Regions from separate parts of the uncultured Frigoribacterium sp. genome, predicted to be linked through region 2. Evidence: predicted binding sites of a transcription regulator. Region 2 holds the regulator's gene; the other holds the start of a gene.
The links. The regulator LexA, encoded in region 2, represses DNA repair genes until DNA is damaged. The targets are predictions, from matches to a motif close to TCGAACANNTGTTCGA.
Positions count from the first base shown of each region.

Region 1: RWM17_RS05280 (Rv2578c family radical SAM protein) is a predicted target of LexA. The motif match lies at 2,125-2,140, and genes of this name have one in related genera.

Region 1 is NZ_CAUPYL010000033.1:10,973-14,381, forward strand. It holds gene RWM17_RS05275 (ATP-binding protein) at 1-842, opposite strand, end outside; gene RWM17_RS05280 (Rv2578c family radical SAM protein) at 1,004-2,116, opposite strand; gene RWM17_RS05285 (malate:quinone oxidoreductase) at 2,217-3,409, opposite strand, start outside.
Region 2 is NZ_CAUPYL010000005.1:23,942-27,350, reverse strand. It holds gene hflX (GTPase HflX) at 1-1,384, shown strand, start outside; gene lexA (transcriptional repressor LexA) at 1,460-2,149, opposite strand; gene RWM17_RS01370 (LysM peptidoglycan-binding domain-containing protein) at 2,401-2,772, shown strand; gene RWM17_RS01365 (histidinol-phosphate transaminase) at 2,870-3,409, shown strand, end outside.

The DNA of each region.
Region 1 (3,409 bases), on a different contig from region 2:
GCGACGGCGTGGCCCAGCTCGGACGTCGTCCAGTCGCCCGGCCCGGTCGTCGGGGAGGCCGGGGCCGGGGCCCTCGTCTCGTCGACGAGCCACTCCTGGCCGACGAGCACCTCGAGGTCGGTCGCCATCGACGCCGCGGTCGCCGGGTCGAGCGGGCCGGGCCCGCCGGCCGTGATGGAGGCGAGGTGGTTCAGCACCGTGTCGTGCAGCAGCGCGGACGCCTGCTGTTCGACGTCGTGGCGGATGGCCTGCTTCTGCTGGTCGAAAGCCGCCCGGTGCAGGCTCGGCTGGGCACGGCCGACCCGTCCCCGCGCGAGCAGGGACGACGTCGCCGTCACGGACACGAGGAGCCACGCGAAGAGGACCGCGACGTCGAGACGCGGTGTCGCGCCGGTCTGCCACGTCGCCAGCTGGGTGACGATCTCTCCCAGGGCGAAGCCCGCGGTGGCCCAGAGCAGGCTGCCCCGGGAACGCAGCCCGCTGCCGCCGACCATGACGAGGGCGATCTTCGGCAGGGAGAGCGAGAAGGCGTCCGACGCCTGGACCGCCGGGATCTGAGCGAACAGGGTCACGGCGTACCAGTAGAGGCACGCCGAGCCGATGGCGAGGTACGCGAGCACGGCGGTCGTGCTGCGGAACCGCTCGACGACGAAGAGCATGCCGAGCATCGGCAACAACGCCAGGAGGGCAGGCCAGAGCAGGTAGGACGGCTCGGCGACCTGGTTCACGATCAGCAACAGGCCTGCACTCGCGAGGACGACGCTCGCGATGACGTGGCAGGCACGGGACAGCGCCCGCCCCACGGTCTGCGGGACGAGGTGTGCGGGGAGGCCGAGCAGCATGGCGGCCCCCTCCTGGTCGACGTGTCGGGCAGGTCGATCATGCCAGAACGGGGACTCGTCCTGTACCCCGTTATCTAGGGTCACCTCGCGGGACGGGGCCGGGACACCGGGGCGGCTGTGCCCCGACCTCGGGGACGAGGGGACGACGAGCGCTGCCGCGGTCAGAAGAGGCGTGGCTGAGACGACCGTGCACCGCCCGGCAGCTCGTGGGCGATGAGCGACCGGGGCCGTCCGTCCGCGCCGAAGCCCAGCGTGCCCCTGGCTGCCGCAGCGTCGTCGAGGGCACTCGACCGGGTGGAGCCCGTCGCCGGGTCGGCCGTGCCGTGCTCGAGCCCGTGCTCGGCCAGGAGGGGCCGCATGCGGGCCGCGAGCCACTTGCGGTAGCCGAGGGGCGCGTAGGTGCTCGTCGCGTACATGTCGCGGTACCGCGTGACGAGCTCCGGGTGCTCACGTTCGAGCCAGGCCGACCACCACTCCTTGACGCCGGGCTTGAGGTGCAGGGCCGAGTACAGCAGGCTCGTCGCCCCGGAGGCGCGGACGGCCGCCAGGGCCCGGTGCAGGTGGTCGAGGTCGTCGGTCAGCCACGGCAGGACGGGCATCATGAAGACGGAGCAGCGGAGCCCCGCGTCGGTCGCCGCGCGGACGGTCGCGAGACGCGCGGCCGTGGTCGGCGTGCCCGGCTCGACCGACTGCTGCAGGGCGTCGTCGTGGATCGCGATCGACATCGCGATGTCGACCGGCACGTGCTGAGCCGCCTCGACGAGGAGCGGCAGGTCGCGCCTCAGCAGGGTCCCCTTGGTCAGGATGCTGAACGGGGTGCCCGAGTCGGCCAGGGCCGCGATGATGCCCGGCATGAGCCGGTACTTGCCCTCGGCGCGCTGGTACGGGTCGGTGTTCGTGCCGAGCGCGACGGGGTGGTGCTGCCACGACGGGCGACGCAGCTCGCGGGACAGCACCTCGGCGACGTTCACCTTGACGACGATCTGCCGGTCGAAGTCGTCGCCGCCGTCGAGGTCGAGGTACTCGTGCGTCGGCCGCGCGAAGCAGTAGACGCAGGCGTGGCTGCACCCTCGGTAGGGGTTGATCGTCCAGCCGAAGGGCAGGGCGGAGTCGCTGCCCGGCACGCGGTTGAGAGCGCTCTTCGCGAGGATCTCGTGGAACGTCACCCCGGCGAACTCGGGCGTCGTCACCGACGCGACCAGGTTCGACAGCTTCGCCAGCCCGGGCAGCGCCGACGAGTCGGTCGCCGTCGTCGCCTGTTCGCTCCACCTCATCGCCCGAGTCGAACACATGTTCGACCCGACGTCAAGCCCAGACCGACCCGCGCCTCCCCGGCCCGGCCCGGCTCGCCGGGCCGCGACCGGCAGAGGGCCGCTACGCGTGGATGCGCAGGGCCTCGGCGGTCGCCCCGAGCGTCGCGGCGGCTCGCGCCTCGTCGTCGGCGAGCTGGTCGCCGTAGGTGGGCACCATGCGGCGGAGCGTCGGCGTCCACCCGGCGATCCGGTCGGGGAAGCAGCGCTCGAGCACCGACAGCATGATCGGCACGGCGGTGGAGGCGCCCGGCGAGGCCCCGAGGAGACCCGCGATGGTGCCGTCCGCCGCCGAGACCACCTCGGTGCCGAACTGCAGCACACCGCCCTTCTTCGCGTCCTTCTTGATGACCTGCACGCGCTGGCCCGCGGTGATGCGGTACCAGTCGGCCGGGTCGGCGTCGGGCATGAACTCCCGCAGGGACTCGAACTTGCTGTCGCTGCTCGCCATCAGCTGGCCGACCAGGTACTTGACGAGCGACAGGTTCGCCAGCCCCGCGCGGATCATCGGGTACAGGTTGTGCGGCCGGATCGAGGCGAAGAGATCGAACCACGAGCCGTTCTTGAGGAACTTCGGGCTGAAGCCGGCGTACGGCCCGAACATCAGGCTCGCCTGGCCGTCCACGACACGGGTGTCGAGGTGCGGGACCGACATCGGGGGCGAGCCGACGGCGGCCTTGCCGTAGACCTTCGCGGCGTGCTTCGCCACGACGGCGGGGTCGTCGGTCCGGAGGAACTCGCCGCTGACCGGGAACCCGCCGAAGCCCTTGATCTCGTCGATGCCCGACTTCTGCAGCAGGTGGAGCGCGCCTCCCCCGGCGCCGACGAAGACGAACCGGGCGTCGACGCTCGTGGGCGTTCCGCCGACCTGGCGGCGCATGGCGACCCGCCACGTGCCGTCGGCGAGCTTCGTCAGACCGGTGACGCGGTGGTCGAGCTCGATGCGCGCCTCGTTCTCCTCGAGGTAGGTCAGCAGGAGGCGCGTGAGGCTGCCGAAGTCGACGTCGGTGCCGGCCTCGATGCGGGTCGCGGCGATCGGCTGGTCCTTCGCGCGGCCCACGATGAGGGAAGGGGCCCACGAGCGGATGACGGAGGCGTCGGTGCTGAACTCGATGCCGGCGAACAGCGGGTGGTCACGGAGCGCCTCGTGCCGCTTGCGCAGGTACTCGACGTTGGCCTCGCCCCAGACGAAGCTCATGTGCGGCGTCGAGTTGATGAACGCGGACGGCTCGGGGAGGGCCCCCTCGCCGACGAGGA
Region 2 (3,409 bases):
CCGGGCCGCGCTCCGTCGCGTGGCCGGCCTCTCGACCGAGCTGGAGGACGTCACCGAGGTCGAGTACCGCCAGCTCCGCCTCGAGAACGTCGTCCTGATCGGCGTGTGGTCGCAGGGTTCGCTCTCGGACGCCGAGAACTCGCTCCGCGAGCTCGCCGCGCTGGCCGAGACCGCGGGCGCGTCGGTGCTCGACGGCCTCCTGCAGCGTCGGCCGAACCCGGACCCCAGCACCTACCTCGGCAAGGGCAAGGCAGAAGAACTGCGACAGACCGTCGCCGCCCTCGGCGCGGACACGGTCATCGCCGACACCGAGCTCGCACCGAGCCAGCGGCGTGCGCTGGAGGACGTCGTCAAGGTCAAGGTCATCGACCGCACGGCCGTCATCCTCGACATCTTCAGCCAGCACGCGAAGAGCCGCGAGGGCAAGGCGCAGGTCGAGCTCGCCCAGCTCGAGTACCTGCTCCCGCGACTCCGTGGCTGGGGAGACTCGATGTCCCGCCAGGCCGGTGGCCAGGTCGGCGGTGCCGGTGCCGGCATGGGCAGCAGGGGCCCCGGTGAGACGAAGATCGAGCTCGACCGTCGCCGGATCCACACGCGCATGGCCCGCCTCCGGCGCCAGATCAAGGAGATGAAGCCGGCTCGCGACGCCAAGCGAGCGAACCGCGACCGCAACGAGGTGCCCTCCGTGGCGATCGCCGGCTACACGAACGCAGGAAAGTCGAGCCTGCTGAACCGGCTCACGAGCGCTGGCGTCCTGGTCGAGAACGCCCTCTTCGCCACCCTCGACGCGACGGTGCGCAAGAGCGCCACCACCGACGGTCGACCCTTCACCTACGCCGACACGGTGGGCTTCGTGCGAAACCTGCCGCACCAGCTCGTCGAGGCCTTCCGCTCGACGCTCGAGGAGGTCGCCGGCTCCGACGTCATCGTGCACGTCGTCGACGGATCGCACCCCGACCCGGCCGCGCAGCTGGCGACGGTGCGCGAGGTCATCGGCGAGGTCGACGGCCGGGACATCCCCGAGGTCGTGGTCTTCAACAAGAGCGACCTCGTCGACGACGACCAGCGGCTGGTGCTGCAGGGGCTCGAGCCGACGGCCGTCTTCGTGTCGGCGCGCACGGGCGAGGGCATCGACGAGCTGCTGGCGAAGCTCGCCGGGCTGCTGCCCGAGCCCGAGGTCGAGCTCGACCTCCTCGTGCCCTACGACCGCGGCGACGTGGTGTCGCACCTGCACGACTCCGGCCGGGTCCTGACGACCGACTACGACGAGCAGGGCACCCGGGTGCACGCCCGCGTCTACCCGAGCGACGTCGCGGCGCTCTCGCCGTTCGTGCGCACGGAGACTGCCGACGCCGTCGAGACCACGGAGGCAGCCGCCTCCTGAGTTGTTCGCTCCCTGCACGAGGAAGCGCCTCCGACCCGGCCAGGGCAGGAGGCGCTTCGTCGTTCTCGGGACGCGTCAGACCGAGCGGAGCACCGCCACGACCTTGCCGAGGATCTGCGCGTGGTCGCCCACGATCGGCTCGAAGGCGCTGTTGCGGGGCAGCAGCCAGGTGTGGCCGTCTCGCTGCCGGAAGACCTTGACCGTGGCCTCGTCGTCGAGCATGGCCGCGACGATGTCGCCGTTCTCGGCGTTCTGCTGTTGCCGGACGACCACCCAGTCGCCGTCGCAGATGGCGGCGTCGATCATGGACTCGCCGACGACGCGGAGCATGAACAGCTCGCCCTTGCCGACGAGCTGCCGGGGGAGCGGCATGACGTCCTCGACCTGCTGCTCGGCGGTGATGGGGATGCCGGCCGCGATGCGGCCGACCATCGGGACGTGGGCGGTGTCGCCGTCGTCGCTCGTCGAGAGGATGCTCGTCACGGGGGCGGCGGCTGGCGTCGGGTCGCCCAGCACCTCGAGGGCGCGCGGGCGGTTGGGATCGCGGCGGATCCGGCCGGCGAGCTCGAGCTGGTTGAGCTGGTGGGTCACGCTCGACAGCGACTTGAGGCCGACGGCGTCGCCGATCTCGCGCATGCTCGGCGGGTAGCCGCTCTGGGCGATGCTCGCCTGGATCGCGGCCAGGATCGACTCCTGCTTGGCGGTGAGCGCCTTGCGCGGGGGCGTCGCCGGGGCGGTCGCCGTCGCGCTGTGCCGGTCGGTCATCTCTCTCCTGCCGTCGATGTCGGTGGTCGCTGGTGTACTCGTCCCACCGACTGGAACCTATCGGATCACGGCCACTTGGCGAAACACATGTTCGAGTGTGTCGCGCTTGTCTGCGGGCGATGTTCGAGAGAAATGGTTGCGGTCGGGCTCAGTCGAAGATATGTTCGGTACACGTCTTCGTGTCCGGCATTCCCGGCCGAGTGCCGGGCACGAACTCGTACGACAACTCTCGCGGTGAAAGGAACCACCTCATGAGCGCCACCAGCATCAGCAACGACATCGTCGGCATCACCGGCGGCTCGGTCGTCCCTCGCACCCGCCTGCGCATCACGCGTCGGGGCAGGCGAGTGGTCGGCGCCGCGGTCGCGCTCGGCGCCACCGGCATCGTGGCCGCGGGCTTGCTGCTCGGCCCCGGTGCCGTCGCCTCCGACCAGGCCGCAGACGTGTCCTTCGCCCAGGTCACGGTCGAGGGCGGCGAGTCGCTCTGGCAGGTCGCGAGCGAGATCGCCCCCACCAAAGACCCGCGCGACGTCGTCAGCGACCTCGTCCGCCTGAACAACCTGCCGAGCGCCGAGGTGGCAGCGGGCCAGACGCTGGCGGTCCCCGAGAAGTACAGCCGCTGATCTGGTGTGGCCGGGGTTGACTGGTCCGTTCCGTTCCGTTCCGGTCCGGTCCGGTCACGGTGAGGTCGGCACTCCGCCTGCCGCCTACCATGGACTCGTGTCCTTCAGCCTCGCCGACCTGCCCATCCGAGACGACCTCAAGGGGCTGACGCCGTACGGCGCTCCCCAAGAACGCGTGCCCGTCGCCCTCAACGTCAACGAGAACACGCACCCCGTTCCTGCCGACGTCGCCGCCGACATCCTCGAGGCCGTCGGCGCGGCACTCGTCGACGTGAACCGCTACCCCGATCGCGAGTTCTCGACCCTCCGCGATTCGCTGGCGGGCTACCTCGGACACGGACTCAGCCGTGAGCACATCTGGGCGGCGAACGGCTCCAACGAGGTCATCCAGCAGATCCTGCAGGCCTTCGGCGGCCCGGGCCGCTCCGTGCTGGGGTTCCCGCCCACGTACTCGATGCACTCGATCATCGCGGCGGGCACCGGCAGCACCTGGCTCGAGGGCGCCCGCGACGAGGGCTTCACGATCACGCCCGAGACGGCGGTCGCCGAGATCGAGCGTCTCCGGCCCGACGTCGTCTTCTTCTGCGGGCCGAACAACCCGACGGGCACCCCGCTCGACCTCGACACGGTCCGGGCC